DNA from 3 places in the Paenarthrobacter sp. NPDC057355 genome. Region 1 is predicted to be linked to each of the others. Evidence: riboswitches for the same ligand, from Rfam matches in the RefSeq annotation. Region 1 holds a riboswitch; each other region holds the start of a gene.
The links. A riboswitch is a leader RNA that binds a small molecule or an ion and turns the genes downstream of it on or off. The one in region 1 is predicted to bind glycine.

Region 1 (10,660 bases):
AACACCATTGGAAAACAGCTGCGGGAACTGTCCTGTCAGTCGGGTTGCTCGCAGCCCCGCTGACGGCGGCACCCGCCTTCGCGGCGGACGATCCGGCCGCACCCACCGGCACCTCGCCGGTGGTCATCAACGAGGCCTACCTCAGCGGCGGCAGCAGCGGCGCTGCGTTCAAGAACAAGTTCGTGGAGCTCTACAATTCCTCGGACGCAGCAGTCAGCCTTGCCGGCTGGTCACTGCAGTACCGTTCAGCCACCAGCGCCGCAGCCCCAACGGGCATCACTCCCCTCACCGGCAGTATCCCGGCAAAGGGCTACTATCTGATCCTAGGTGCAACGAACAGCGGCACCTCCACGGCCCCGGCGCTTCCCGCTGCGGATGTCCAAGCCACCGGCACGCTGAACCCGAGCGGCACGGCAGGAACACTCATCCTCGCCAAGCAGGCAACCGCGGTCTCAGCCCTGCCTGCCGGCTCCGTGACCGGCAACGCGGCCGTCGCGGACCTCCTGGGCTATGGCAGTTCCAACACTTTTGAGGCGGCGGCCGCAACAGGACCGTCCAGCAACACGGATGTCCGCAGCCTCAACCGCACCAACGGCGTGGATACAGACTCCAACGCAGTTGACTTCAGCCTCAACGCGTCCATCACGCCGATGTCGTCGGGCGGAAGCACGACACCTCCGGACCCCCAGCCGGAGCCGGGCACCAAGTCCATCGCCGAGATCCAGGGAACCGGCCCGGCCAGTCCTTTCGTTGGCAGCACCGTGACGACGCGCGGCAAGGTGACCGCTGTCTACGCGACCGGCGGCTTTAACGGCTACTACGTCCAGACGCCGGGAACCGGTGGCGACACCGGCGGGGCGGCCAGGACGGCGTCGGACGCTTTGTTCGTCTACTCACCCACGACGACGGCGACGGTCCAGCCGGGCGACTACCTGGAACTCACCGGCGCGGTCAGCGAATTCGCCAACCAGACGCAGCTCACGGTGGAGGCAGCCGGGCTGAAGAGGCTCACCGAGGCAGCTCCCGAGGTCAAGTCCACGCCGTTCTCGCTCCCCGCCAATGAAGCGGCCCGCGAAAGCCTGGAAGGCATGCTGGTTGCTCCGCAGGGCGACTTCACTGTCACGGACAACTATTCGCTGAACCAGTACGGCGAAATCGGCCTCGCCGCAGGCACCTCGCCTTTGGTACAGCCGACGGCGGTAGCCAGCTACGGTTCCCCCGAATACGCGGCGGTGGTGGCTGACAATGCGCTCCGGGCCATCAAGCTCGACGACGGCGCGTCCACGAACTTCCTCAAGGACGCCACCACGAAGGCCCAGCAGCTGCCGTACCTTACAACCACGGATCCTGTGCGCGTGGGTTCGCCCGCGAAGTTCAAGACCGACGTGATTCTGGGCTACGGCAACAACTCCTGGAAATTCCAGCCGTTGACCGCCCTCACCCCTGCCAACGCCGACTCGGTCCAACCCGCGGCCTTCACGGGTACGCGTCCAAATGGCCCCGCCGATGTTGGCGGGAGCCTCAAGCTGGCCTCTTTCAACGTGCTCAACTACTTCCCCACCACCGGCGACCAGCTGAGCGGTTGCGTGTTCTACACCGACCGGGACGGCAACCCGATCACCGTCAAGGACGGCTGCAACGCCCGCGGTGCGGCCAACGCGGCGAACTTCGAACGTCAGCAGGCGAAGATCGTAGCGGCCATCACCAAGTCCGGAGCCGACGTCGTGTCCCTCGAAGAGATCGAGAACTCGGCACAGTTCGGAAAGAACCGTGATGACGCACTGTCCAAGCTGGTGGACGCCCTCAACCTCAAGACCCCGGGTGTCTGGGACTACGTGCGCACTCCTGCGAACGCTCCCCCGCTGAGCGACGAGGACATGATCCGCACGGCATTCATCTTCAAGAAGGCAACTGCCGAACCCGTGGGCGAATCCATCATCCACAACGACACCGTGGCATTCGCCAGCGCACGCAAGCCGCTGGCACAAGTGTTCAAGCCAGTCGGCGGGGCTGATGACAAGAAGTTCATCGCGATCGTGAACCACTTCAAGTCCAAGGGCTCAGCGGCTACCCCGGACGATACCGACAAGGGGCAGGGCGCTTCCAACATCGCCCGGACCAAGCAGGCCCAGTCCCTGCTGGCGTTCTCGCAGGATCTGCAGGCCTCCAAGGGTACCGACAAGGTGTTCCTGATCGGCGACTTCAACGCCTACGGCAAGGAAGATCCCATCAACGTCCTGACCGGCGCCGGCTACACCGACCTTGAAGTTGGTACCGGCAAGCACTCCTATCTGTTCGGCGGAATGGTCGGTTCCCTGGACCACATCCTGGCTTCCCCGTCGGCGGCACAAAAAGTCACCGGAACCGACATCTGGAACATCAACTCCGTGGAGTCCGTGGCGCTGGAGTACAGCAGGTATAACAACAACGTGACCAACTACTACGCTGAGGACGAATTCCGGGCCAGCGACCACGACCCCGTGGTGGTCGGCCTGAACCTGGCCCCGGACGCACCGGCAACAGTGGACCTGCAGTTCCTGGGCATCAACGATTTCCATGGCCGCATCGACAACAACACGGTGCTTTTCGCAGGAACCGTGGAAAAGCTCCGCGCGGCGGCAGCACCGGGCGCCACGGCATTCATCTCGGCCGGCGACAACATCGGAGCTTCGCTCTTCGCCTCTTCGGTTGCGAAGGACCAGCCCACCATTGACGTCCTGAATGCACTGGAACTGCAGGCTTCCGCGGTCGGCAACCACGAGTTCGACGGCGGCTGGCAGGACCTGCGCGACCGCGTCATCGCCGGAGGTGCCAATGCGAAGTTCGCCTACCTGGGCGCCAACGTCTACCAGAGGGGCACCACTACCCCGGTCCTGCCGGAGTACAAAGTCCTGGACATGAATGGCCTGCGGGTCGCCGTGATCGGCACGGTCACCCAGGAGGTACCAACGCTGGTGACCCCGGCTGGCATCGCCGATCTGGAATTCGGGGACCCTGTGGAAGCCATCAACCGTGTGGCCGCCAGGATCAAGGCTGACAACGCAGCTGACCTGATCATCGTGGAGAACCACGACGGCGCGGCATCGGGAACACCGGAGGGCGCAACGCTGGAGCAGGAAGTGGCGGCAGGTGGTCCGTTTGCCAAGCTGGTCAACGAAACCACCCCTGATGTCGCTGCGATCTTCACCGGCCACACCCATAAGGAATACGCCTGGGATGCCCCCGTCCTGGACGCCAACGGCCAGCCAACGGGCAAGACCCGGCCTATCGTGCAGACCGGCAACTACGGCGAGAACGTGGGCAGCGTGACGCTCACGGTGGACACAGCTTCCAAGTCCGTGACGGCCTACAAGGCTGCAGTTGTGGACCGCACCACTGACACCGCCGCAAGCCTGGTGGCCGCCTACCCGCGCGTTGCCCAGGTCAAGACCATCGTGGACAAGGCCTTGGCCAACGCCGCGGAAATCGGCAACCAGCCGGTCGGTGCGGTAACAGCTGATATCACCACCGCCTTCACCCCGGACCCGGCAGGCGGCGCCCCCAAGCGTGACGATCGCGCGAGCGAATCGACGCTGGGCAACCTCGTGGCGGACTCTCTGGTGGACACGCTCAAGGCGCCGGAACTGGGGGCGGCTGAGATCGGCGTCGTGAACCCAGGCGGCCTGCGCAACGAGCTCTACTACGCTCCGGACGGCACCATCACCTACGCAGAAGCCAACGCTGTGCTGCCGTTCGTGAACAATCTGTGGACCACGTCGCTGACAGGTGCGCAGTTCAAGACCCTCCTGGAGCAGCAGTGGCAGACCAACCCGGACGGAACGGTGCCCAGCCGCCCGTACCAGCAGCTGGGCCTGTCCAAGAACGTCAACTACACCTACGACGCTGCCCGCGCCGCAGGTGATCGCGTCACCGGAATCTGGGTCAACGGCGCGGTCATCGATCCTGCCAAGCAGTACAGGATCGGCACCTTCAGCTTCCTGGCAACCGGCGGTGACAACTTCCGGGTGTTCAAGGAAGGCAGCAACACGAAGGACACCGGTCTTGTGGACCGGGATGCCTGGATCAAGTACCTCCAGGCCCACAACCCGGTATCGCCGGATTTCGCCCGGCGTTCCGTCGCCGTTGCCAACACCACCGGCGCCGAGGTCAAGGCAGGCGAGCCGATCACCCTGGCAGTGTCCAAACTGGACCTGACGTCGATCGGCAGCCCGGCCAACAAGACCCTGAAGGCAGTCTTTACCGACGCCAAGGGTGCCTCCCTGGTGCTCGGCGACGTGCCCGTTGCAGCCGGCTCCGCCACGGTGAACCTCAAGGTTCCCGCAGCGGCCGCTGCAGGCACCGGCACGGTGGTGCTGACCGCCGTCGAAAGTGGAACGACGGTCAAGGTGCTGGTCAAGGTGGCTGCAAGCGGGCCCCAGCCGCCGCAGTGCACCGAGCCAACCAAGCCGTCCAAGTGGTACGACATCGTGGGCTGGCTCCGTTATGCCTTCGCATGGCTGGAGTACCAGAAGTGCCTGCGGGGCTAACCTACCCCTGACAGCCAAAGAGCCAGGCTTCTCAACCATCGAGGGGCCTGGCTCTTTGCATGGGTCTCAGCTGCGGACGGATTCGGGTTCGTTCACCCGTTCAGCGTCCTTCTGCAGCTCGGCCTTGAAGTGCTCGTAACGGGCCAGGTGGGTGGGCCGTTTGCGAAGGACCGCCCAAGCCACGCCAAGGGCCAGGAACCACACCGGAGTAACCAGCAGCGCCATGAGCGTGTCCGGCTGGGTGGTCAGCGCCCAGAGGATGAATGCGAAGAAAGCAAACACCACCCACACCATCACCACCCCGCCCGGCATCTTGAAGGCCGAAGAATCATGCAGGTGGGGGCGGCGCTTCCTGAAGGCCAGGTAGCTGGCCAGGATGATCGACCACACGAACACGAAGCAGACAGCCGAAACTGTGGTGACCATGTCGAACGCCTTGCCCACGTCCTGCCCGGCGTACATGAGCACGACGCCGGACAGCAACAGGACGCAGGAAAGGAACAGGGCGTTGCGGGGTACTTTGCGTCCGGAGAGGGCACTGAAGACGGCCGGCGCGTCGCCTTCCTGGGCCAGGCCGTACACCATGCGGGACGTGGAGTAGATGCCGGAGTTGGCCGAGGACATGGCGGAGGTCAGCACCACCAGGTTCACGATCGTGGCGGCGGCGCCGAGGCCTGCCAGGGAGAACATGGCAATGAAGGGGCTGTGGCCCGCGGCGAACTGGGTCCAGGGAGTGACGGACATGAGGATGATGAGCGCGCCTACGTAGAAGAGCAGCACGCGGATGGGGATGGAGTTGATGGCCTTGGGAAGGTTCTTCTCCGGGTCCTTGGCTTCAGCCGCGGTGGTGCCCACCAGCTCAATGCCCACGAACGCGAACACGGCGATCTGGAATCCTGCAACAAATCCCATGAACTCGTTCGGGAAGAAGCCGCCATGACTCCAGAGGTTGCTGAAGCTGGCCGGTCCGGCGTCGGACTGGAAGCCGCTGAAGATCATGAAGAGGCCAACAATAATGAGCGCCGCGATGGCCACGATTTTGATGAGCGCGAACCAGAATTCGGTCTCGCCGAAGGCCTTGACCGTGGCCAGGTTCAGGAGCAGCAGGATGCCGATGGTGATGAGCCCCGGGATCCACAACGGCAGTCCGGGCCACAACTCCTCCGAGTACCCGGCAATCGCAATGACATCGGCGATGCCCGTGATGACCCAGCAGAACCAGTAGGTCCAACCGGTGAAGAAGCCGGCCCAGGGACCCAGGAGGTCGGCGGCGAAATCGCTGAAGGACTTGTAATTCAGGTTGCTCAGGAGCAGTTCGCCCATGGCACGCATGACGAAGAAGAGCATGAAGCCGATGATCATGTACACGAAAATGACGGACGGACCGGCCGCGGAAATGGTCTTGCCCGAGCCCATGAACAGGCCGGTTCCAATGGCTCCGCCGATGGCGATGAGCTGGATGTGGCGGTTGCTGAGTTGGCGCTCGAGATGGGGTGAATCGTTGCCGGTGGTGGGATGAATCGTCAAAGGAACTCCGTCGTTCAGGCGGCACAGGGGTGCCGCATTGATTCGGGTTCCTCCCCGCTCTGTAGGTAGACCTGAGAGTTTCCGCAGGCATGGGCCTGCTTGCACCTTCGGTGAGTCCGGTGGCCGGACTGCTTTCCAGAGTTGCCTCGCCGCGGCGGTACATGGGCCTGAGAGATTCCTGGGGAGGGTTTGCTCCTACGGCGCCTGACGAAATGTACCGGCAGGGCTCTCCCGCCGCAGATCAAAAGCGCGCACACCCTTGCGGGTGATGCAGCTCACACAGTAACGAAGGTGGGCTGGCGGCGCAACCCCGGGGCGCTACAGTCCCAGAATGCTACGGGCGATTTCATCGGCGTCGCGCAGGGTCCGCTGGCCACTGGCATAGGCGGGGCCGGTGCGGGGACGCGCCTCCGCAGCGATGGCATTGCCCCACTGGGACGCGGACAGCTGCAGCCCGAGCACGTACATGTTTTCGGTTACGGACCCGTTGGCGGCTATCGGGCGGTACGGGTGCGGTTCGACGTCAAGGCCGGTGGTCTGCATGGGGGTGCCCTCAACGCTCATCATGATCTTGGTCCGCACCAGGCCGTCTGACATGAGTTGCTCAAGCAGCGGGGAAATATTAATGCCCACCCTGTTCGCCGGCGACATCGCCTCGATAAGGGTCTGTGCCTCCACGGGACCGTCGTGAACCCATGGCGAAGCCGCCCGGAACACCTTTGCGCTCCGATCAACGCTGAACTTGGGGTCCGGTCCCACAAAGCTTACGACGCCGGCACGCGCCAAGGCGGCCAGCTGCTCCGAGCGGAGCGCGGGAGGTCCGCTGGCCAGTCCTTCGACAAACGATTCGAACCAGCCGCGCAACCCGGCCAACCACGACTCGTCGGTGATCCCGCCGTCCGCGACGACGGTCTTAAGGATCGCCCGGCCGGTGTGGAGTGCGCCGATGGCCATTTTCACCGGGTCCGCTTCACCCAAAGCCGAGCGCCGGGCGTCGTCGTCCAGGTAGGCAGTGATCGCGGCATCCAGGTCACGCCGGGATGTGAACGTCCGTCCCGCCAATGGCGCCGCGAGCCCACGAAGATTCAAACGGCGCGAAGCAACAACATGCTTTTCAACCAGGGCTTCCACGTCGTTTTCCCAGTGCGCCGTGGTGTGGGCATGCGGCTGGAGCGCGTCCTGCAGGTCGGCCAGGAACTGCGCCGGATCCTTGATGGCGGCGGGCTGGGACCGGGCCAGTGTTGAGTAGTAGGCCCACAGCGCGTCCCGGTGCAGCAACGGCCAAAGGTCGTGATCGAAACCGGGCTGGATCCCTGCTGCCCGGAAACGGTCCACTGCGGCTTCGGTCAGGTACCGCATGGTGATGCTGCGTGGGTAGTAGCCGTCCAGCCCGGCCTTGGCCCGGTACGGCGTACCCCTGCGGGAGGCTGCGAAAATCCTGGGCTCCCGACCCGATGGCCGGTACTCCAGCACCCCTGCCCCGGGTACTCCCGCCTCGACAAACTTGCCGCCGCGGCCCTCCGTCAGCTGGCCCATCACGTCGAAGAAGTTCAGGCCCATGCCGCGGACCAGCACGGGCTCGCTGTCCGGAACGGCCTGCCAGTCGACATCTGCCGGCGGCGCTGGCGGGAAGTACAGCAGGCCCAATTCGTCGGCTGCGCGCTTGAACGACTTCTGCTCCGGGTTCAGCCGCGATTCGATGTGTCCCAACGCCAGCACCACGGAACCGACGGTGAGGCTCGAGCCGTTGGCAAGTTCGACGTCGAACTTCCCGTCAACCGGACGCGCAGCAACGGCGAGCGTTTCGTGGAAGGTGACCTCGACGCCGTCGGGCAGCCGGTCCAGAATCTCCTCAAGTGTCTGGCGGAGATAGCGCCCATACAGGGCACGGCTGGGGAAATCGTGGGATTCCAAGGTGGCCAGCTCAGCTTTTTCGGCCTCGTCCAGGCCCGCGCCATCACGACGCCGGGCCTCCCGCCACTGGTCGAAAGAGCCACCAGCCAGCGGGGTTGCGAGCCGCGGATCCTCGGGGATCAACGTGGGATAGAAGGCCTGGGTGTTCATCAAGTAAAGGCGGGACTGGCTTGGCTGCCACACGTGCCCTGAACCGGCAGGAAACGGATCCACAACATGGATGTGGAGGGTGGCCCCACGAGTGTCGCCGGCAGCCCAGTTCGCGAGCAACCGCTCAAGGACACTGGTGCCCCGAGGGCCGGCCCCCAGCAGGGCAACACGGTTGGTTTGGGATTTAGCCACGCTCAAGCCTAACTCTGCGTGACTTGCCCACCGTCGAACAGTGTTGCTTGGATGGGGCGATGACCACCACAGCAGCTGATCCCTCGCCCTTGTCAGAGAATGCCGCCGCGCCCGAACCCACGGATGAGAACGCCTGGCTGGAAGACAGCCACGGCGAAGAGCAGCTCGCATGGGTCAGGGAACAGAACGCACGCACCGAGGAACTGCTGGAAGACGCCGATTATGCGGTGCTCCAGTCCGGCATTTTGGAAGTCATGGACTCCACCGACCGGATCGCCATGGTGAACAAACGCGGCAATTTCTACTACAACTTCTGGAAGGACCAGGAGCACCCCAAGGGGCTGTGGCGCCGCACCACGTGGGAGAGCTATCTCAGTGATGAACCTGACTGGGATGTGCTGCTCGACATCGATGCCCTGGCAGCCGCGGAAGGCGTCGAATGGGTCTTCCACGGCGCCGGTTTCCTTCGCCCTGCCGACGGCTCCGAGTACCGCCTGGCCATGGTTTCGCTCTCCCCCGACGGTGGCGACGCCGACCGGCACCGGGAGTTCGACGTCGAATCCCGCACCTTCGTGGACCCTGCGGCAGGTGGCTTCGACATCCCCACGGCCAAGGGAAACGTGAGCTGGCTTGATACCGACACCCTCCTGGTGTCCAGCACCGCCGAAGGCCTGCCCGCAACGTCCTCCTCCTACGCACGGACCGGCGTCAAGCTTCGCCGCGGTCAATCGCTTGCGGACGCTGAACGCCTCTTCGAAATCCCCGAAAACCACATGCTTGCCATGGTGGCGCACGACTCCACTCCCGGCTACGAGCGGACCTTCGCCGTGGACTACATCGACTTCTACAACCGCAGTACGTGGTTGCTCCGGGACGACTCGTGGGTGCCCATCGACGTTCCCACCGATGTGAACCTCAGCGCCCACCGCGATTGGCTGCTCCTCCGGCCCCAGGGCGACTGGGAGGTGGATGGCGTGGTGTACCCCGCGGGCTCCCTGCTGGCCGCCGACTTCGAACGCTACATTGCCGGTTCGCGTGCCCTGCTGGTTCTGTTCACCCCGGATGCGCACACGTCCCTGCAGTCCTGGAGCTGGACCAAGGACTACCTGCTGCTGAACCTTTTGCGGGATGTCTCCTCGGAGATCCGCGTGCTGGACCCTGCAACCGTGGACAGCGAGGGGGCGTGGGCTTCCACCATCCTGGATGCCTGCCCTCCCTTGCATGATGTCAACGCCTACGCAGTGGACGATGAAGACACCTCGGATTCCGGCGCCGGGAATGACTTCTGGTTGGTGGCCACCGGCTTCACGACGCCCACCACCTTGACCCGGGGCACCCTCGGACCTCCATCGTCCGGCGCCGAAGCCGGCGGCGTGGCGAGCGAGCACGCAGTAGTCAAGCGGTCGCCGTCGTTCTTCAACGAAGCCGACTACGAAGTCCAGCAGCACTTCGCCGTGTCCTTGGACGGGACCAAGGTCCCCTACTTCCAGGTGGCCTCCAAGGATCTGGTGCTCGACGGGCAAAACCCCACCCAGCTCTCCGGCTATGGCGGATTCGAGGTCTCCCGGACCCCGGCCTATAGCGGAACCATTGGTCGGGCCTGGCTTGAGCGCCGCACCACGTCCGACGTCGGGGCTGCCGCCCACTCCCGCGGTGGCGTCTACGTGGTGGCCAACATCCGCGGCGGCGGCGAGTACGGTCCTTCATGGCACCGCGCCGCGCTCCAGGAGAACCGGCACCGCGCTTACGAGGACTTCGCCGCCGTCGCCAAGGACCTGATCTCCCGAGGCGTCACCAGCCGGCGCCGGCTTGGCTGCGTCGGTGGCTCCAACGGAGGCCTCCTGGTGGGCAACATGCTGACCCAATACCCGGAACTCTTCGGCGCGGTCTCCTGCGGCGTACCCCTCCTGGACATGCGGCGGTACACCAAGCTTTCGGCTGGCTACTCCTGGATCGCCGAATACGGTGACCCGGATGTCCCTGAGCAATGGGAATTCATCCGGACCTTCTCGCCGTACCACCTGCTGCGCGATGGCATCGAGTACCCCGAAACGTTCATCTGGACCGCGACCTCCGACGACCGGGTAGGACCTGTCCAAGCCCGGAAGATGGCGGCACGGATGCAGGCCATGGGCATCCCGAACGTCTGGTTCCACGAGGCATTGGAGGGCGGGCACGCCGGGGCATCCGACAACAGGCAGGCTGCAGCCCTCCAGGCCCGGAGCAATCACTTCCTGTGGCTCGCGCTTGCCGGGAGCCACTGACCTCGTTCCAGGACGCTGACACTAAAGTGCGCAGCTGTTTTGCACTGGACGGCACGTTCTGCGTATCCTTGGTGGGCTAGCTATAGC
Region 2 (10,660 bases), on a different contig from region 1:
CTCCGCCGCGTTCTCCACCTGCGCCGGGGAACCACCCATCACCTCAGCCAACCCCGCAGCAGCCATCGACGACGCCGACCCCACCTCGCCCTGGCACCCCACCTCAGCACCCGAAATCGACGCCTGCTCCTTATACAAAACCCCCACCGCACCCGCAGCGAGCAAGAACCGCACCACCACATCGTCCTTGTCCTGCTGTGTGGCCTTGTCCATGCCCGGCGCATAATTCAACGCGTAATACAAAACCGCCGGAATGATCCCCGCCGCACCATTGGTCGGAGCCGTCACCACCCGGCCCCCGGAAGCGTTCTCCTCATTGACCGCCAACGCGATCAGGTTCACCCACTCCTGCCAATACTTCGGATCGTTCCGGTCCTCGTCCTCCTTCAGGAGCCGCTCCAACCAGTCAGGAGCACGACGACGGACCCGCAACCCGCCCGGCAGCACCCCCTCACGCTTCAGGGACGTTTCAACACAAGCCTCCATCACCGACCAAATATGCAACAGCCCTTCCCGGATCTCCTCCTCCGACCGGGACGCCCGCTCATTGATCATCATGATCCCGCTGATGCCCAACCCCTTCGAAGCACACCGGCCCAACAACTCCGCCGCCGTCCTAAACGGCAACGGCAACTCCGCCTTGGACTCCTCCAACTCAGCCTGCGCCGCGTTCTCCTCCCCCTCACGGACAATGAACCCGCCACCCACCGAGAAAAACGTCGCCTCCTTCAGCACCGCCCCCTCAGCATCAGAGACCACGAACTTCATCCCGTTCGTATGCCGCGGCAACACCGTCAACGGATGCAACACCATATCCTCCACGCCGTACGGCAGCAGGACTTCACCGGCGAGGTTGAGCTTGCCGGTTTCCTCGATCGACGCGAGGCGTTCTTCCACCTCATCAGGCAGGATCAACTCCGGTTCGTAGCCTTCGAGACCCAGCAGTGTGGCAGTGAACGTGCCATGGCCTTTGCCCGTCGCGGCCAAGGACCCATACAGGTCCACCCGCAACGACGCCACCGCAGGAAGCACGCCGGATTCACGCAGTTCCCGGGCAAACACCGCCCCGGCGCGCATCGGCCCCACCGTATGCGAACTCGACGGGCCAATACCCACGGAGAACAGATCGAAAACACCAACAGCCATGTCCGTGATCCCTTTCAGGGAGGAGTAAAGAACAAACAAAAAGGTGGGGGCTGGGCCAATCCCGAGCCAAGGCGGCCCAGCCCCCGGAGGTCCCAGTGCGAACCTCCAACCCGGTATTGCTGTGGGGCATCCGTTCCCAGCAAATGCCCCACCCGGGTAGATCAATATGAGCCCACCCTCGGCAGGTGGTCCCATTTCTCAAACAAACGAGCCCGCGAGTCCTGTCCCCAACCCGGAGGAGCCAACCCTTGGCCCTTTGGGGCCGGCATCCGGAAGCGTGCGTCTAAGGGAGCGTCACGTCCGCCCAGCGGGCGTCTCCGCGACCGAGCACGCGGAGGATGCCGGCCCCAACGGCCAGCGCAACCAAGCGCTTAGCCCAGGTTCGCGACTCCCGGGTACAGCGGGTGCGCTTCAGCCAGTGCTTCGACGCGGTGACGCAGCCCGCTGAGGTCCGTGCCGGCGTCGGCGATCAACGCTTCGGCGATGATGTCCGCAACCTCGCGGAAGGCCGCGTCGCCGAAACCGCGCGTGGCCAGGGCAGGAGTGCCGATGCGCAGACCGGAAGTGACCATCGGCGGGCGGGGGTCGAACGGAACGGCGTTGCGGTTGACGGTGATGTCGATCGCGGCGAGGCGGTCCTCGGCTTGCTGGCCGTCGAGCTCGCAGTTGCGCAGGTCCACCAGGACCAAGTGCACGTCGGTGCCGCCGCTGACCACGGAGATGCCTGCCGCGGCGACATCCGGCTGGACCAGGCGTTCGGCGAGGATGCGGGCACCTGCCAGGACGCGGGACTGCCGCTCACGGAACTCCTCGGAGGCGGCGATCTTGAATGCGACGGCCTTGCCCGCGATCACGTGCTCCAGCGGTCCACCCTGCTGACCAGGGAACACAGCCGAGTTGATCTTCTTGGCGATGTCGGCGTCGTTGGAGAGGATGATGCCGCCACGCGGACCGGCAAGGGTCTTGTGCGTTGTGGACGTGGTGACATGCGCGTGCGGGACGGGCGAGGGGTGCAGGCCCGCAGCAACCAAGCCCGCGAAGTGTGCCATGTCCACCATCAGGTACGCGCCAACGGAGTCCGCGATCCGGCGGAATTCGGCGAAGTCCAGCTGCCGCGCGTATGCGGACCAGCCGGCCACGATCAAAGCAGGCTTGTGTTCCTGGGCCAAGGCCTCGACTTCGGCCATGTCCACGGTGTGGGTGTCCTCCCGGACGCCGTACGGGACCACGTTGTAGAGCTTGCCGGAGAAGTTGATCCGCATGCCGTGCGTGAGGTGGCCGCCGTGGGCGAGGTTGAGGCCCATGATGGTGTCGCCCGGCTTGATGAGGGCGTGCATCACCGAGGCGTTGGCTTGTGCGCCGGAGTGCGGCTGCACGTTGGCGTACTCGGCTCCGAAGAGCGACTTGAGGCGGTCGATCGCGAGCTGCTCGATGACATCCACGTGTTCGCAGCCACCGTAGTAGCGCTTGCCCGGGTAGCCCTCGGCGTACTTGTTGGTCAGCACCGAACCCTGCGCCTGCATCACTGCCACGGCGGTGTGATTCTCGGAGGCGATCATTTCCAGGCCACCGCGCTGGCGACCCAGTTCGTCGTCGATCTTTGCCGCGATCTCGGGGTCCAGCTCCGACAGCTGGGCGTCCAGCGACGGCGATACGACCTGCTCGAATTCAGTCACGGATACCGGGTTCACAGTTCGCCTCCGTTGGCTGCTGCGTATTCCTCGGCCGTCATGAGGGGGCCTTCTTCGGTGGCGGCGACTTTGAAGAGCCAGCCCGCACCATAGGGGTCGTTGTTGATGAGGGCCGGATCTGCGACGACGACGTCGTTGATCTCGGTCACTTCACCGGTCACGGGCGAGTAGAGGTCGGACACGGACTTGGTGGACTCCACCTCGCCACAGGTCTCCCCCGCGGTCACAGTGGAGCCAACCTCGGGCAGGTCCACGTAGACGATGTCGCCCAGGGCGTCGGCGGCAACGGCGGAGATGCCGATGCCCACCGGGCCGCCACCATCGACGGCAACCCATTCATGCTCAGCCGAGTACTTCAGTTCGGCAACAACTTTGCTCATATCAATTCCTTCTCTCATTTACTGAAAACTTTTCAAGCTCACCCGCGGCAGGTTGACCCATGCCCAGCGCTTAGGGGTTCAAACAGCGCGCCGGCCTCTGTGGTGTCGGCTTCCGGCAGCATGCGTCCAAGGGAGCGTCGCGTCCGCCCAGCGGGCGCTTTCGCGACCGAGCATGCAGAGGAAGTCGGCACCGCCGGGCTACTTGGTCCGCTTGTAGAACGGCAGGGCAACTACTTCGAACGGTTCGGCTTTGCCTCGGAGGTCAACGTCCACCACAGTGCCAACGGCGGAATGCTCGACGTCGACATACGCCAGGGCGACCGGGTAACCGAGCGTCGGGCTCGGCTGCCCCGAGGTCACCTCGCCGATCAGCGAACCGTCCTTGAGGACTGAGTAGTGACCGCGGGCCGCACGACGTCCGGCGCCCTTGAGGCCTACCAGCTTCTGCCCGATCGAGGAGCCAACACCTGCGGCCTTGATCGCGGCCAGCGCGTCCTTGCCGACAAAGTCGCCCTCCTTGGACAGCGCCACCACGGGGCCGAGCCCGGCTGCGTAGGCGTTGACGTGCCGGGAGAGTTCGTTGCCGTAGAGCGGCATGCCGGCTTCAAGGCGGAGGGAGTCGCGGGCGGCCAGGCCGGCGGGGACAAGCCCGTGGCCTTCGCCGGCTTCAAGCAGTGCCTCCCACAGTGAGGGAGCGTCCGCGTTCGGGACGTAGATCTCGAACCCGTCTTCGCCCGTGTAGCCGGTGCGGGCCAGCAGCAGGTCCTGTCCGCTGATGGTCACCTCAACAGCCGCGTAATACTTCAGCTCGGTCACCAAAGAATGCTGCTCGGCGGGGACGAGGCCCAGCAGGATGGCCTCCGCGTTCGGGCCCTGGACAGCGATCAGGGAGGTCTCAGCGGAGGCGTCCTCGACAACAACATCGAATCCTGCCGCACGCTTTTTCAACTCCGAGGCAACAACCGCAGCGTTGCCCGCATTCGGTACCACGAGGAACTTGTGTTCCGCGCGGCGGTACGTGATGAGGTCGTCGATGATGCCGCCGTCGGCGTTGCAGATCAGCGAGTACTTGGCTTTGCCGTCGGCGATCGCGGACAACTTGCCAACCAACGCGTAGTCCAGGAACGCGGCTGCCTCGGGGCCGGTCACCCAGACTTCGCCCATGTGGGAGAGATCGAACAGCCCGGCGGCCTGGCGTACGGCGTGGTGCTCAGCCAACTCGGACTCGTACTTGAGGGGCATCTGGCAGCCGCCGAAGTCCGTGAAGGACGCGCCGGCCTTTTTGTGTTGCTCGTAGAGAGCGGTGTAGTTCTCAGACATGATCCGGATCCTTTAGTTCTCGAAGTCTTCGATCGGAGGGCAGGAGCAGACCAGGTTGCGGTCGCCCGCAGCACCGTCAATGCGGCCGACCGGCGGGAAGTATTTGTCCTGCTTGAGGCTCGGCACCGGGAAGGCGGCCTGCTCGCGCGGGTAGTCGCGCTCCCATGCGGAACTGACGACGGCGGCTGCCGTGTGCGGCGCGTTACGGAGCGGGGAGTCCTCCACGGAGAAGTCCCCGGCAGCAACCTGCTCGATCTCGGCCCGGATGGTGATCATGGCTTCGATGAAGCGGTCGATCTCGGCCAGGTCCTCGGACTCCGTGGGCTCCACCATCAGCGTGCCGGCAACGGGGAAGGCCAACGTCGGAGCGTGGAAGCCGAAGTCGATGAGGCGCTTGGCCACATCCTCGGCCGTGACACCCGTCCGGGCCGTGAGTTCGCGGAGGTCCAGGATGCACTCATGCGCCACGAGTCCACCTTCGCCCGTGTAAAGGACCGGGAAGTGCTCGTCCAGCCGGGAAGCAACGTAGTTCGCAGCCAGTAGCGCAGACTTGGTGGCCTCGGTCAGTCCCTCGCCGCCCATGAGCTTCACGTAGGCCCAGGAAATCGGCAGCACGCCGGCGGAACCGAACCGGGAAGCCGAGATCGCCACGCCGCCTTCCGAGGAGGAAGCGTTGTTCGCGTCGCCCGGCATGAAGGGTGCCAGGTGTGCCTTGGCTGCAACGGGACCAACGCCCGGGCCGCCGCCACCGTGCGGGATGCAGAAGGTCTTGTGCAGGTTCAGGTGTGAGACGTCGCCGCCGAACTTGCCCGGCTGGGCCAAACCGACCAGCGCGTTGAGGTTCGCGCCGTCCACGTACACCTGGCCACCGGCCTCATGAACGGCATCGCACACCTCAACGACGTCGGCGTCGTAGACACCGTGGGTGGACGGGTACGTGATCATGATGGCCGAAAGCACGTCGCGGTTGGCTTCGATCTTCGCGGCGAGGTCGGCGTGGTCAATCGTGCCATCGGCAGCCGTAGCAACAACAACCACCTTCATTCCCGCCAGCACAGCCGAGGCAGCATTGGTGCCGTGCGCGGAGGCGGGGATCAGGCAGACGTTGCGCTGGTCATCGCCACGGGACAGGTGGTAGCCGCGGATCGCGAGGAGACCGGCAAGCTCACCCTGGGAACCGGCGTTGGGCTGGATGGAGACCTGGTCGTAGCCCGTGATCTCCGTCAGGTCGGCTTCCAAACCGGTGATCAGCTCACGCCAACCCTCAGTCTGGTGATCCGGCGCGAACGGGTGGATCGAGGCGAACTCCGGCCAGGAAATAGCCTCCATTTCAGCGGTGGCGTTGAGCTTCATGGTGCACGAACCCAGCGGAATCATGGTGCGGTCCAGGGCCAGGTCCCGGTCGGACAGCTTGCGGATATAGCGCAACAGCTGCGTCTCGGAACGGTGCGTGTTGAACACCGGGTGCTGCAGGAAGTCGGAGGTGCGGACTACGTCGGAAGCCAGCTCGAACCCGGCGGCGTCCCCTACGGGACCCGCACCAAAGGCGACGGCGACAGCGGATAGGACCTCCGGCGTCGTGGTTTCATCAACGGAAACACCCACGGTGTCGGCGTCGATGTAGCGGAGGTTGATGCCGCGTGCTTCGGCAGCGCCGATCACCTTGTCCGCCTTGCCTGGGACGCGGACGGTGAGGGTATCGAAGAAGGAGTCGGCGACCAGTTCGCGGCCTGCCTTCTGCAAGGCAGTAGCCAGCACACGGGCGTGGCCGTGGACAGTTTCGGCGATCGCCTTCAGGCCATCCGGGCCGTGGTAGACGGCGTACATCGAGGCAACGATGGCCAGCAATGCCTGCGCGGTGCAGATGTTGGACGTGGCCTTCTCGCGGCGGATGTGCTGCTCGCGGGTCTGCAGCGCCAAGCGGTACGCGGGCACGCCCGCGTTGTCCTTGGAGACACCCACGATGCGGCCGGGAAGCGTGCGCTCCATGCCGTTCCGGACGGCCATGTAAGCGGCATGCGGGCCACCGAAGAACAGCGGGACACCGAAGCGCTGCGCAGTTCCGACGGCGATGTCCGCGCCCTGTTCGCCCGGGGGCGTGATGAGGGTGAGCGCCAGCAGATCGGCCGCGACGGTGACCAGCGCGCCCCGTTCCTTCGCCGCAGCGATCACGGGGGCGTGGTTGAAGACCCGGCCGGAAACGCCGGGCTGCTGGAGGACGACGCCGTTGATGTCGCCGTCGGGCAATCCGGCCGAAAGGTCAGCCACGAGGACCTCGAAGCCGAGCGCCTCGGCCCGGCCCTTGACGATGGCGATGGTCTGCGGGAGGAGGTCGGCGTCCAGGACGGTCTTGCCGTCCTTCACAGCTTTGTTGGCCCGGCGCATCAGCAACACGGCTTCGGCCACCGCAGTGGCTTCATCCAGCAGCGAAGCGTTGGCGATCGGGAGCCCGGTGAGGTCCTGGACCATGGTTTGGAAGTTCAGCAGCGCCTCAAGGCGGCCCTGTGAAATCTCGGGCTGGTACGGCGTGTAGGCGGTGTACCAGGCCGGGGCTTCAAGGATGTTGCGGCGGATCACCGGCGGGGTGATGGTGTCGTAGTAGCCCTGGCCGATCATCTGCACGGCGGTCTTGTTCTTCGCCGCGAGTTTGCGGAGCTCGGCCAGGACCTGCGTCTCGCTCAGCGCCTTCTGCAGGGTCAGGGGCGAAGACTGGCGGATGGAATCGGGGACAGCAACGTCCACAAGGCCATCAACCGAGTCATAGCCGATCGCCTTGAGCATGGTGTCAACATCGGCCTGGCGACGGGCGCCGATATGCCGGTCCGCGAAAGCGGTTGGGGAGGATTGAACAGTCACGAGGAACTCCAGGATTCAGGCGCCCAAGGGACGCCACGTTGAATATGGGTTCCTCCCCGCTCTGTATTGGACCTGAGAGATTCCGTGGACTTGGTTGCCCACTTGCACCGTCGGTGAGCCCGGTTGCCCGGACTGCTTTCCAGAGTTGCCTCGCCGCGGCGGTACATGGGCCTGAGAGATTCCTGGGGAGGATTTGCTCCTACGGCGCCTGACTGGATGTACCCGGCAGGACTCTCCCGCCGCAGATCAAAAGCGATTGCGCCACGTCAGTGACACGCTTCACACCATAGCGGGTGGCTGCGAAAAAGTGCAAGGCGCGACCTTTCCCACAGCGATCAGCCATGCATCGCCTCGTGGATCTGCAAGGCAAGCCAGAGCTGTGCCAACGTGGACGTCTCACCCATGTCCAGCCCCGTCAGTTCGCCGATTTTCCGGATTCTGTAGATGATGGTTTGCCGGTGCGTGAAGAGCGCGGACGCGGTTTTTTGCCATGAGCGCTGCGAGTCCAAATAGGTTCTCAACGTGACCATCAGATCGCCGTCCTGGCGCTGCTCGTACTCAAAAACCGGACCCAGGAGACGCTGCACCAACGCGGTTCCTTCCTCGAATCCCGTCAGTCCAAGCCAGCTGGGACCCTCCGCGTACCGGGCCAGCCCGAGCTTGTTGGCTTTGGCCGAACCCAGCGCCCACAGCGATTCCTGCAAGGCCTGCTGGAGCCCGGCGACGGCGGCCGGCGAGCTGACGCCGATGACGCTTTCCGGCCCGGCGCAGTGGACCAACAAGCCGTCCGCGACATCCGAGGCGACCACCACATGCAACCGGTCGTTCCGCCGCAAGGAGGCCGCCTGGACGCCGTGCCGCCAGAGTTCGACGTGCACGTTGGCCAGCCTGTCGCCGTCGTCCGCCGCCATCGAGGCGACCACGAACTTTTGGGGAGGTACCTCGAAAGCCGTCAACCGACGCTCGATCTCGCCCGTTCCGAGCCGCCCATCGAGGGCCTGCAGGAGGAACTCGCCGGCAAGCCGGTGCCGACCTTCGAGCGAGAGCACGATCCGCGCCAGCTGGAGTCCCAGCACCGTTGCGGCATGCAGAAGGACGACGGCGTCAGGGTGCGGTTCGCTGCCGGGCAGCACCACCAGAAGCGCATTCGCGTGGGTGGGGATGTCCATGGTGAGCACGTGACGGCCGCGGATCCGGTGCCACTGGAAGTTCTTGCCCGCAACAGTCACCCGGCCCGGTTGCGGCGACCATTCCTCCACAAGGAACTTCGGCAGGGAATGGCCCTCGGGATGCCAGGGATGGAGACAACGCCGGTCCACCACGAACAGCTCGGAATCGAGCTCCGTCGCGAGCCGAAGCACCAGGCTTTGCCAGTGATCCTCCGACGCACCGGCGGTGCGCAGGAGGTCGTAGACGCGTGCCGTCTGGCGGAGGCGGCGGGATTCTTCGAGGAGCGAGGACTCAGCCACGGACCTGGCAATGGCGATGAACGGCAGCGGGTAGGGGATGTTGAGGAGGGGAAGCGGAAGCCGCTCGCAGGCAGCCAGGAACCCAGACGTCAGCGGCGGCGCGTGCATCTTTTCACCAATCGCCAACGCACTGGCACCCGCGTCCACCAATGCCTCGGCGAGCGCCACCTGCCCTTCAGCATCCGGCGGGATGGACAGCCCGTTGGTCATCATGAGCTCCCCGCCGGTGACCCACTCCCACAAGCGCGGAAGATCCGAAGTGTGCGCCCAGGTGATTCGATTGTTTACACCCGCAGCGCCTGCCAGGAGGGTGAGGCCGAGCTGCGGTTCAGCCACGAGTTCGGCGACGGTGATGGCCATATTTCGCTTCCTTTTCGGCGCGGACGGCCGTCTCTGAGCGGCGTTTAGACGTTTGTCTAAGTGCCTCGGCTATTTGTAGTCAATGTACCGCTATCCGGGGTGATCCGCGTCACCAAGAATTGAATTATGCACTTCCCGCTCAACGGCGAGCGCCCCAGCTACCCGAAGGACCCAGCCATGACAACGCACCAGCCCATTGGCCCCGTGGACGCGACAAAAGTTCCCCGTTACGCCGGCCTCGGCACCTTCGCCCGACTTCCCCAGATCGACTGCGTTCCGGACTACGACATCGCTATTGTCGGTGTGCCGTTCGACGGCGGAACCTCCTTCCGTCCCGGCGCCCGTTTCGGTCCTGCCGCGGTCCGCGAGGCATCGCGGCTCCTGCGCCCGGGCTACCACCCGGAGCTCGACGTCGAGCCCGTGTACGAAGCGCAGGTTGTTGACGCAGGCGACATCGCCTGCACCCCGTACGACATCACCCGCGCCGTCCGCGAAATCGAGGAGCAGGCCCTGCCGCTCATCAGCGAATCCAAGCGCTTGGTGTCCATCGGCGGCGACCACACCATTGCCCTTCCCATGCTCCGGGCACTGAACAAGGTCCACGGGCCGGTCGCACTCCTGCATTTCGACGCCCACCTGGATACCTGGGACACGTACTTCGACCAGCCGATCACGCACGGCACCATCTTCCGCCGCGCTTTCGAAGAGGGCCTTCTTGTGGAGGACAAGTCGATGCACGTTGGTATCCGCGGCCCTGTCTATGACCGCAACGACTTCCTCCGGGACCACGAGTTCGGCTTCCAGATCATCCGATGCTCGGACCTGGACGTCATCGGCGTGCCGGCCGCCATTGAGCGGGTCAAGGAACGCCTTGGCGACACCCCTGTCTACGTCTCGATCGACATCGATGTCCTGGACCCGTCCTACGCTCCCGGCACGGGAACCCCTGAGATGGGCGGCCTGCATTCACGCGAGCTGCTCGCCCTGCTGCGGGGGTTGGACGGCATCAACATCGTCGGTGCGGATGTGGTGGAAGTGGCTCCTGCCTACGATCACGCCGACATCACCACCGTGGCTGCGGCCACCCTTGTCTTCGACCTGCTGGCCCTGATGGTCAACCGAAGCAAGGCCACGGAGCTCCGCGAACTCGAATCGGTGTCCCGGAGCGCGTCATGAGTACGCCGTCCTCCACGAAACAGGCAACCGAAGTTCCACGGCTTGAGGACAAGACCATCCAGCCGATTCCCCTCAACGAACGTCATGGCAAGGCCCGGGACTTGTTCACCATCTGGTTCGGTTCCAACATCATGATCATGACCATCGTGACCGGCGGACTCGCCACCACGGTGTTCGGTTTGAGCTTCGTGCCGGCGATCGTGGGCATCATCATCGGCAACCTGCTGGGCGGCATCTTCATGGCCTTGCACTCGGCTCAAGG
Region 3 (10,660 bases), on a different contig from region 1:
TGTCCTCCGGGAGCCGGCCTGTGGTTGCCCACTCCCTGAACAGTGCGGGGTCTGCGCCGCCAAGGAACCAAAACACCAGGGGTGCGTCGGCTCCCTTTGCCAAGGCCCCGACATCTTCGCTGCCGGATACGGGTCCGGGATCGATGACCTGTGCCGCCCCGAACTCGGCCTTGAAGGCTGCTGCGATTCTGCCGGCCGCCGATTCGTCGTTGACGGTGAGCGGGAAGTGCTCCTCGAACTGGATCTCCGGATCCTTTGGAGCGCCGGAAGCCGTAGATTCGCCTTGCACAATGCGCTCAATCGATCCGAGGATTTTGTCACGGATGGAGTCGCTGAAGGTCCGTACGCTCAGGCCCAACGTGGCGGTTTCGGGGATGATGTTGTTCTTTGTCCCGGAATGGATCTGTCCCACGGTGACCACTGCCGAGTCGCTGGCAGCGAGCTCACGCGAAACAATGCCCTGCAGGCGGACCGTGGCAGCTGCGGCCATGAGGACCGGGTCAACCGTGGTTTCGGGGCGCGAGCCGTGCCCGCCGCGTCCGTGCAGGGTGATGTTGAGGGAGTCGGCTGAAGCCATCGTGACGCCGGCCCGGATGCCGAACCAGCCGGCCGGGAACGGCGCGACATGTTGGCCGAGAACGATGTCCGGCTTCGGCGCGACGTCGTACAGGCCGCCAGCCACCATTGCGTTCGCGCCACCGCCCCATTCCTCCGCAGGCTGGAAAACGGCGATCAACGTGCCTTGCCAATTGCCACGTTGCGCGGCCAGTGACTCCGCCGCGCCAACCAGGCAGCTGACGTGGACGTCATGGCCACACGCGTGCATGACGGGAACATCGTTGCCCTCATGATCGACGCCGGCGGCGGTACTTGCGTATTCCAATCCCGTGGCTTCTTTGACGGGCAGGGCGTCCATGTCGGCCCGGAGCATCACCACTGGCCCGGAGCCGTTCTCAAGGATGCCCACCACGCCGGTTTTGCCGATGTTGCGGTGGACCTTGAATCCGAGGTTTTCCAGGTGTCCGGCGGCGATCTCCGCTGTCCTGGTCTCCTGGAAGGACAGCTCCGGGTGGGCGTGCAGGTCTTTGTAAAGCTCTTCGAGGTCAATGGTCATGGGTTTACCCTCTTCGTTCGACGCCTTCGGTCCGGCCAGTGTATCCACCGGCAGTGTGCGATGCCTGTGTGTGCGAAGCCTGTGTGTGCGAAGACCGAACAGTCGCGGCAGACTGGATGCCATGAAGAATTCCGAACCCGCCACCACGCAGCAATCCACCGTCGAGGACTGGACGAAGGCCTTGGCAGAGTCGAACGGTTCGCCCGGTGGCGGCGCAGGAACGGGGGTCATGCTCTCGATCGCGGCCGCGCTGACCTCCATGGTGGCAGGGTATACGGAGCCTGAAGACCACCAGCGGGAGGAGCTTTCCGGGATTCATGCCCGGGCCCACGAGCTGAGGAACTCTGCCTTGCAACTGGCAGACGATGATGCCTCGGCTTCCGATGCTTTCGGGGCTGCCTTCCGCCTGGACCCGGGTCCGGAACGCGAAAAGGCCATCCACCGGGCTTCGGTAGACGCGGCCAAGGCCTCTGCCGTGCTGGGTGAGCGGGCGATCGACGCCATCGAGGACCTCGGCTGGCTCGCTTCCCACGGCAACCCTGCCCTCATCGCCGACGTCGTGGTTGGCTTTGGTGCGCTGCGCGCCGCCATAGCGGGAGCGCGGACCAACGTGAGCTTCGACCTCGCGTCCCTGACCTCCGCGGGGACTGGGCTTGAGGAGGTCAGGGAGCAGCATCCGGAACTGTGGAAGACGGTCAGCCGCCTCAGCGACGCGCTGGAGCGGATCGACCAGCTGACTGCCGGCGTCGACAAGAAGGCCGCACCTACCGAAGCGGTGTAGCTTCCTATTTCGCCTTGGGTACCTTGCGGAGTACGACGGCGGCCATCACTGCCGCTCCGGCCATCAGTACCAGCCCAATCGCCGCAGTGATGTGGACTCCGGAGTCGAAAGCAATCCGGGCGGCAGTGGTCAATGCTTCGGACAGCTGGGTGGGAAGGCCGGAGGCTGCGTCCACGGCACCGGCCAGCGTTTCACCCGACTTCCTGGCAGCTTCGGCGGGGACGCCGTCGGGAATGACGAGGTTGTGCTGGTAGGACGCCGTGAGGATCGAGCCGAGCACGGCCGTTCCCAAAAGTGATCCCAGTTCATAGCCGGTCTCGGAAATCGCCGAGGCCGCTCCGGACTTGTCCGCAGGCACGGATGCCAGGATCAGGTCGTTGGAGATGGTCTCGGCTGCGCCGACGCCCACGGCCAGCACAGTCAGGGCGGACAAGAGGAACACCGGTCCGGTGCCGTGGTCGCCCATGACAGCCACCAGGTACCCGATGGCGCTCAGTGTCAGTCCGCCGGCCACAACGAAACCAGGCCGCACGCGCTTGACCAAAGGCACCACCAGCAGCCCGGCGATGACGGTGGCCAGGAGTGCAGGGATCATGGCAATTCCGGCTTCCATGGGGGACTGCCCTTCGACCAGCTGCAGGTGCTGGGCAAAGAAGTAGATGAAGCCCGTCATGGAGAACAAGGACAAAACGTTGGCCACGATTGCTGTGCTGAACACCTTGTTCTTGAACAGGGCGACATCCAGCATGGGGCTTTCGATCCTTTGCTGGCGACGAACGAACACGATGCCCATCACCAGGCCGAAGCCCATGAAAGCGGCCGCCGAGGCACCGAAGCCGTGGACGGCGAACTCCTTGATGCCGTAAACGAACGGCGCCATGGTGACTACGGACAGGACGATGCTGGGCACGTCGACGCGGCCGGGCTTGGCGTCCTTGGACTCGGGAATCAGGACCCGGCCGAAGGCAAGGAGGGGCAGGAGCAGGAAAGCTGCCACCAGGAAGACGGCGCCCCACCAGAAGTGCTCCACCAGCCAGCCGCCGAAGATCGGGCCCAGTGCGGCGCCGCCGGAGAAGCCGGCAGCCCACACGGCGATCGCGAGCCGGCGGCGGTTGGGGTCGGTGAAGATGTTCCGGATCAGGGACAGCGTCGAGGGCATGAGCATGGCGCCGAAGACGCCAAGTGCGGCGCGTCCGGCAATCAGCCACTCAGCAGAGGGCGCGAAAGCCGTAGCAGCCGAAACCGCTGCGAAGCCTGTGCTGCCGATCAGAAGCAACCGGCGTCGTCCGATCCTGTCGCCAAGGTTGCCCATTGACACCAGGAGCGCCGCCAAAACCAGCGGGTAGGCGTCAATGATCCACAGGAGCTGGATGCCGCCGACGTCCAGGGAGCGGGCGATTTCGGGCAAGGCGAAGGTGAGCGCGGTGTTGTCGACGGCCACCAGCAGCACAGGGAACATCAGGAGTGCCAGGGCCGTCCAGTCGCGCCACGGTGCTGCCTGCCCCTGGGTGGGGTTGACGGAACGGGGTGCTTGGGTTGAGGACGGCGAGAACATGCATGTAACTATACCGTCCAGACGGTATAGTTACAAATGCAGGAACCGTAAAGCTTTAGGGAATGATGTACATATGCCACGAAAACCAGTTGCCCGGGACGCCGTCCTGGATGCCTTCGAAGCCCTCCTCATCGAGGTAGGGGAGCGGGCAGCCACCCTGGACGCCGTCGCCAAGCGGGCCGGGGTCTCCAAAGGCGGGCTGCTGTACCACTTCCCCAACAAGGAGGCCCTGATCAGCGCCTTGCTCGAACGCCTCGATGAACTGGCGGAGCAGGACATAGTTCAGATGAAGGCAGCGCCGGACGGGGCAGCTTCATACTTCATACGCACTTCTCTGTGGGGCGGAACCCCCATGGACCGTGCCTTCGTAGCCGCAACCCGCCTGGCCGAGGTGGCCCACGAAGAGACCCGCCGCCGCTTTGCCGGAATCCAGGAGCAGTGGCTGGGAGTGCTGGCTGAGGACGTCGGCCCGGAGGTCGCCAAGGCCGTCAGTTATATGGGTGACGGACTGTATTTCAATGCGATGTTTGAGGGCGGACAGGAGGCCGGCAACGCTGGGCGGGAGGCCGACGTCGAGATCCTGTTGGGCGTGCTGGACCGTTTGCGGAAGTGACGCTTCGTCCATTTGCCGCGGGGGCTTGCACGTAGGACAATTAACCCTTGTGGCGTGCCCTGTGTGGCGGCCACGCACAATTGAACAAGCCTTTGATCTGCGGCGGGAGAGTCCTGCAAGCACGTGATGCAGGCGCCGTAGGAGCAAACCCTCCCCAGGAATCTCTCAGGCCCACGCACCGCCGCGGCGAGGCAACTCTGGAAAGCAGCAGGCGACCGTGCCCTTGGCATGGGATGCTGTGCTCACCGACGGTGCAAGCGAGTCGTTGTTCTGACAAGTCGCGGAAACTCTCAGGTCCAATACAGAGCGGGGAGGAACCCGAGCCGCTGTGGCGTACCCAAACGCCGCCCAAGTATTGGAGTTCCTTCGTGACGGTTAGTTCTGCCTCCACCACCTTCGTTGATCGGCATATCGGCGCGCGCCGCCAGGCCGACATTGAGACCATGCTCAAGTCCGTGGGTTACGACTCCGTGGATGCCCTTGTGGATACTGCGGTTCCCAACGACATCCGCCAAGAAGTTGCACTGACCCTGCAGGACGCCCTTTCCGAGGTCGAAGTCCTCGCGGAACTGCGCAAGCTGGCCTCCAAGAACAAGACCGCCGTGCAGATGATCGGCCAGGGCTACTACGACACCATCACCCCGCCGGTGATCCGTCGCAACATCCTTGAATCCCCGGCTTGGTACACCGCCTACACGCCGTACCAGCCGGAGATCTCGCAGGGCCGCCTCGAAGCGCTCCTGAACTTCCAGACCATGGTCCAGGACCTCGTTGGCCTGCCGATCGCCAACGCCTCCCTGCTGGACGAAGCCACTGCAGTGGCCGAAGCCGTCCTCATGATGCGCCGTGCCAACAAGAACAAGGCTGCCCAGGATGGCAAGACCGTCCTTGACGCCGACTGCCTGCCCCAGACCATCGCCATCGTGAAGGGCCGCGCCGAGGCCCTCGGTTTCGAGGTTGAGGTCGCGGACCTTTCCGCCGGATTGCCCGACGGCGCCATCAACGGCGTCGTCCTCCAGCAGCCAGGCGTTTCCGGCCGTGTTTTCGACCACTCAGCCGTCATCGCCGAGGCTAAAGAGCGCGGCGCGCTGGTTACCGTCGCTGCCGACCTTCTCTCCCTCACCCTCATCACCCCTCCGGGCGAGCAGGGCGCCGACATCGCCGTAGGTTCTGCCCAGCGCCTGGGCGTGCCGCTGTTCTTCGGTGGCCCGCACGCCGCATACATGGCCGTCCAGAAGGGTCTTGAGCGTTCCATGCCGGGCCGTCTGGTTGGCGTTTCCAAGGACGACGCCGGTGTCCCCGCCTACCGCTTGGCGCTGCAGACCCGCGAGCAGCACATCCGCCGCGAGAAGGCCACGTCCAACATCTGCACCGCGCAGGCACTCCTGGCCATCGTTGCCTCGATGTACGCCGTCTACCACGGTCCCGAGGGCTTGAAGGCGATCGCCGAGACCGCCAACCGCCACGCCCGCACCCTGGCCGCCTCCCTGAAGGCTGCCGGCGTCGAGGTCCTTCACGGTTCGTTCTTCGACACCGTCACCGTTCGCGTTCCGGGCAAGGCCGCAGAGTTCGTGGCGGCAGCCGAGGCTCGCGGGATCAACCTGCGCGGCGTAGACACGGACACGGTGGGCATCTCGGTGGACGAAACCACCACCTCCGAGGTTGTGGCCGATGTCGCGGCGGTCTTCGGTGCTTCCGTGGTTGAGTCCGCGGAAGGCTTCGCGCTGGACGGTGCCGTTGAGCGCACCAGTGAGTTCATGCAGCACCCGGTGTTCAACACCCACCGCTCCGAGACCCAGCTCCTGCGCTACATCCGCAAGCTCTCGGACCGCGACCTCGCGCTGGACCGCACGATGATCCCGCTGGGTTCGTGCACCATGAAGCTCAACGCCACCGCTGAAATGGAAGCCATTTCCTGGCCGGAGTTCGCCTCGATCCACCCGTTCGCTCCGGATTCGCAGACAGCCGGCTGGCGCGAACTGATCGCCGGCCTCGAAGCCCAGCTGACCGAGATCACCGGTTACGACCAAGTGTCCATCCAGCCGAACGCCGGTTCCCAGGGTGAGCTGGCCGGACTCCTCGCGATCCGCGGCTACCACCTCTCCAACGGCGATGACCAGCGCAACGTCTGCCTGATCCCCGCCTCCGCGCACGGCACCAACGCCGCCTCGGCAGTGCTGGCAGGCATGAAGGTCGTGGTCGTGGCCACCGCTCCCGATGGCACCATCGACCACGTTGACCTGAAGGCCAAGATCGAAGCCAACCGCGACGCCCTTTCGGCCATCATGATCACCTACCCGTCCACGCACGGTGTGTACGACGCAGACGTCCGCGAAGTCTGCGACGCCATCCACGAAGCCGGCGGACAGGTGTACATCGACGGTGCCAACCTCAATGCCCTCGTTGGCCTTGCCCAGCCGGGCAAGTTCGGCGGCGACGTCTCGCACCTGAACCTGCACAAGACCTTCTGCATCCCGCACGGCGGCGGCGGACCCGGCGTTGGCCCGGTCGCAGCCAAGGCACACCTGGCACCGTTCATGCCCGGCGACGCAGCGTCCTGGACCGAGGGCAATGACGTTCCGATTTCGGCCTCCCGCTTCGGCTCGGCCGGTGTCCTCCCGATCTCCTGGGCCTACGTGAAGCTCATGGGCGGCCAGGGACTCACCGAAGCCACCAAGTCCGCGTTGCTGGCTGCGAACTACATCGCATCCCGCCTCAACGAGCACTTCCCGGTCCTGTACACCGGTGAAGGCGGACTTGTTGCCCACGAGTGCATCCTGGACCTCCGCGAACTCACGGCCCGCACGGGTGTCACGGCCGAGGATGTGGCCAAGCGCCTGATCGACTTCGGCTTCCACGCTCCGACCCTGGCCTTCCCGGTTGCGGGCACCCTCATGGTGGAGCCCACGGAATCCGAAGACCTCGTGGAGATCGACCGCTTCATCGAAGCCATGATCACCATCCGGGCCGAGATCGAGCAGGTTGCTGCCGGCGACTTCTCCGTGCAGGACTCCCCGCTTCGCCGCGCGCCCCACACGGCAGCCGCCGTCGTCAGCTCCGACTGGGACCGCGCGTACCCGCGCGAGCAGGCCGCCTTCCCGGTCCACCACCTCAAGCAGGACAAGTACTTCCCGCCCGTTGGCCGCATCGACGGCGCAGCCGGAGACCGCAACCTGGTCTGCTCCTGCCCTCCGATCGAAGACTTCGAGAACTAAGGACTGGTCATGACAGGGAAATACACCGCACTCTACGAAGAGCACAAGAAGCTTGGCGCGTCGTTCACCGATTTTGGTGGCTGGCAGATGCCCCTCAAGTACACCTCCGAGCTCGCCGAACACCACGCCGTGCGGAAGTCCGCCGGCCTGTTCGACCTCTCCCACATGGGCGAAGTCTGGGTCACCGGCCCACAGGCCGCCGAGTTCCTCGACTACGCCTTGGTGGGCAAGATTTCTGCCATGGCAGAAGGCAAGGCCAAGTATTCGCTGATCTGCCAGGAAGACGGCGGCATCATCGATGACCTGATCGTCTACCGTCGCGGTGCGGAGAAGTTCCTGGTAGTGCCGAATGCCGGCAACGCGGCAGTTGTTGCTGCGGAACTGCTGGTGCGTGCGGCCGGGTTCGACGTCGTGGTTGAGGATGCTTCGCCCGAGACTTCGCTCATCGCCGTCCAGGGTCCCCTTGCCGAAGCGATTCTGCTGCGCCTGGTTCCGGCTGAGCAGCACTCGCTGGTCACCGGATTGAAGTACTACGCCGCCGTCGAGGTCACCTTCCTGGTGGCCGGCAGCGGCCAGGAATTGCTCCTGGCACGCACCGGGTACACCGGCGAAGACGGCTTCGAGATCTTCGTTCCCAACGAATCCGCCGCCGCGCTGTGGCAGGCGATTACCGCCGTCGCCGAAGAGGGCGAGCTGGTCCCCGCGGGCCTGGCCTCGCGCGACTCTCTCCGTCTGGAAGCCGGCATGCCCCTGTACGGCAACGAGCTCTCCCGCGAAGGCAACCCCTTCGCTGCCGGGCTCGGGCCTGTCGTAGCGCTGTCCAAGGAGGGCGGCTTTGTTGGCAAGGAAGCCCTCGCTGCTTTGAAGGCCGAGGGTGCCGGCGCTACTGCCGGCCGCAAGCTCGTGGGTCTCAAGGGCCTCGGCCGCCGTGCCGGCCGCTCCCACTACCCGGTGACGAAGGACGGAGCCGTTGTAGGTGAAGTGACGTCCGGCCAGCCGAGTCCCACATTGGGGTACCCCGTAGTGATGGCGTACGTCGACGCAGCCCTCTCTGAGCCTGGGACTGCCCTCGATGTGGACCTCCGCGGCAAGGCCGAGCCCTTCGAAGTCGTCGCGCTCCCGTTCTACAAGCGCCAAAAGTAGCGAGTTTTTGTACAGCTAATGACCCCAAAAGCCAGCTATAAAGGCATTAGCTGTACAAAAACTCCATGAATTTTCATTCAGCACACGTAAAGGAAACAGAATGCCCAAAGTAGCGCCCGAACTTCAGTACTCCGACGAACACGAGTGGGTCTCCCGCGGCGAAGGGAACTCGGTGTCCGTTGGCATCTCCGAGGTTGCCACCGATGCCCTCGGCGACATCGTGTACGTGGACCTTCCGGAGGTCGGTTCGACCGTAACCGCGGGCGAGACCTGCGGTGAAGTTGAGTCCACCAAGTCCGTTTCCGACCTCTACTCGCCCGTTACCGGCGAGGTCACCGAGATCAACGACGCCGTTGTTTCCGATCCCGCCCTCATCAACAACGACCCCTACGGCGCTGGCTGGCTCTTCAAGGTGGCCGCCGAGTCCGACGGCCCGCTGCTCTCGGCCGAGGAATACGCCTCCAAGAACGGCGGAGACTTGGCCTAGTTGCCAGTTGCCCGGGTTCCGGACTGGACATACGGGCGTAGCGTGGTTGTAGTAACTGAATAATTTGCGACGCCGGGTTGCCGCCTTTGGGGGCCATCCGGCGTCGCGCTTCGGTCGTCTTTCGCCACAAGCGGGGGAGGCCATCCGGCAGGACCATCTGCCGGACCGTTTTCAAGCTGTATTTAAGGGATCCCGGCTATGGCTGTTGGTGTTTTCGATTTGTTTTCCGTGGGTATTGGCCCGTCGAGCTCGCATACCGTGGGGCCGATGCGGGCGGGTGCGGTGTTTGCCGGCGAGTTGAGGGACAGTGGTGTCCTGGGCTCGGTGGCGTCGTTGCGGGTGGACCTGTATGGGTCGTTGGCCGCGACGGGCCGTGGTCACGGGACGATGACTGCCACGCTGTTGGGCCTGGAGGGCTTTCACCCTGAGTTGATCCTTCCCGAGGAAGTGGAGGAACGCCTGGCCGCGATCGCCGAGACAGGGGTGCTGAACCTTGCAGGTGCTTCCGGCGATGGCGTGGAGTTGCCGTATGCGGTGGAGGATATGGTGTTGCATCCGTTGACGGTGTTGCCGCGGCATACGAACGGGATGAAGTTCGTGGTCTCTGATGCTGAGGGGGCGGTGCTGAAGGAGGCGACGTTTTTCTCGGTGGGTGGCGGTTTCATTGTCCGTGAGGGTGAGGAGAACGCGGCGCAGGCTGAGTTGGAGGAGTCCAAGAAGGAGTTGCCGTTGCCGTTTAGGACGGCGGCTGAGTTGTTGGGCCGGTGCTCGTCGAAGGGCCTGGCCATCAGCGGGATCATGTTGATCAATGAGCGGGCGTCCCGGTCGGAGGAGGAGATCCGGGAAGGGCTGTTGCATATTTGGTCGGTGATGGAGGCTTGTGTTGAAACGTCCCTGAAGCGTGAGGGGGTGCTGCCGGGCGGGTTGCGGGTCCGTCGTCGTGCTCCTGACTGGCTGGAGCGGCTCCTGAAGGAGGACAAGGACCGGAACGATCCGAAGTATTGGCAGGAGTGGGTGAACCTGATCGCGTTGGCGGTCAATGAGGAGAACGCTTCCGGGGGCCGGGTGGTGACGGCTCCGACCAATGGTGCGGCGGGCATCATTCCTGCGGTTTTGTATTACGCGTTGAATTATGCGCCGGGCATGGACAAGGCCACGCAGCAGGACAAGGACGATGTGGTGGTGCGGTTCTTGCTCGCTGCGGGTGCGGTGGGGGTTTTGTATAAGGAGCAGGCTTCGATTTCGGGGGCTGAGGTGGGGTGCCAGGGTGAGGTGGGTTCGGCGTCGTCGATGGCTGCTGCGGGGTTGGCTGAGGTGATGGGTGGTTCCCCGGCGCAGGTGGAGAACGCGGCGGAGATCGCGATGGAGCATAACCTGGGGTTGACGTGTGATCCGATTGGGGGGTTGGTGCAGATTCCGTGTATTGAGCGGAACGCGATTGCTGCGGCGAAGGCGATCAACGCCGCGAAGATGGCGTTGTGGGGTGATGGGACGCACCGGGTCTCGTTGGATGAGGTCATCGTGACCATGCGGGAAACGGGCAAGGACATGTCCCATAAGTACAAAGAAACAGCGATGGGCGGCCTCGCCGTCAACGTCGTCGAATGCTAGGACACCCCCCCGTTTGCGGGGCCTGCTCTGCGCCCTAAAACCCAAGAGAAGCACGTAAAGCGGGCCTCGCATTCCTGTGGTCTGTCTTGCGGGGCCTGCTCTGCGCCCTAAAACCCAAGAGAAGCACGTAAATCGGGCCTA

Region 2: it holds a riboswitch for glycine, as region 1 does, so the genes downstream of both, gcvP (aminomethyl-transferring glycine dehydrogenase) here and cycA (D-serine/D-alanine/glycine transporter) in region 1, are expected to answer to the same signal.
Region 3: it holds a riboswitch for glycine, as region 1 does, so the genes downstream of both, gcvP (aminomethyl-transferring glycine dehydrogenase) here and cycA (D-serine/D-alanine/glycine transporter) in region 1, are expected to answer to the same signal.

What each region holds. Positions count from the first base shown of each region.
Region 1 covers NZ_JBHVAL010000022.1:57,237-67,896, forward strand. Annotated here, with positions in the region: gene ACFUOZ_RS19045 (ExeM/NucH family extracellular endonuclease) at 1-4,526, shown strand, start outside; gene cycA (D-serine/D-alanine/glycine transporter) at 4,593-6,053, opposite strand; glycine riboswitch at 6,199-6,297, opposite strand; gene ACFUOZ_RS19055 (FAD/NAD(P)-binding protein) at 6,372-8,309, opposite strand; gene ACFUOZ_RS19060 (prolyl oligopeptidase family protein) at 8,369-10,573, shown strand.
Region 2 covers NZ_JBHVAL010000016.1:10,237-20,896, forward strand. Annotated here, with positions in the region: gene ACFUOZ_RS16120 (L-serine ammonia-lyase) at 1-1,146, opposite strand, end outside; gene glyA (serine hydroxymethyltransferase) at 1,518-2,837, opposite strand; gene gcvH (glycine cleavage system protein GcvH) at 2,834-3,217, opposite strand; gene gcvT (glycine cleavage system aminomethyltransferase GcvT) at 3,416-4,537, opposite strand; gene gcvP (aminomethyl-transferring glycine dehydrogenase) at 4,550-7,393, opposite strand; glycine riboswitch at 7,543-7,642, opposite strand; gene ACFUOZ_RS16145 (PucR family transcriptional regulator) at 7,729-9,222, opposite strand; gene speB (agmatinase) at 9,400-10,398, shown strand; gene ACFUOZ_RS16155 (purine-cytosine permease family protein) at 10,395-10,660, shown strand, end outside.
Region 3 covers NZ_JBHVAL010000004.1:35,641-46,300, forward strand. Annotated here, with positions in the region: gene ACFUOZ_RS06845 (amidohydrolase) at 1-1,114, opposite strand, end outside; gene ACFUOZ_RS06850 (cyclodeaminase/cyclohydrolase family protein) at 1,236-1,895, shown strand; gene ACFUOZ_RS06855 (MFS transporter) at 1,900-3,450, opposite strand; gene ACFUOZ_RS06860 (TetR/AcrR family transcriptional regulator) at 3,524-4,063, shown strand; glycine riboswitch at 4,157-4,254, shown strand; gene gcvP (aminomethyl-transferring glycine dehydrogenase) at 4,432-7,278, shown strand; gene gcvT (glycine cleavage system aminomethyltransferase GcvT) at 7,288-8,421, shown strand; gene gcvH (glycine cleavage system protein GcvH) at 8,522-8,908, shown strand; gene ACFUOZ_RS06880 (L-serine ammonia-lyase) at 9,107-10,519, shown strand.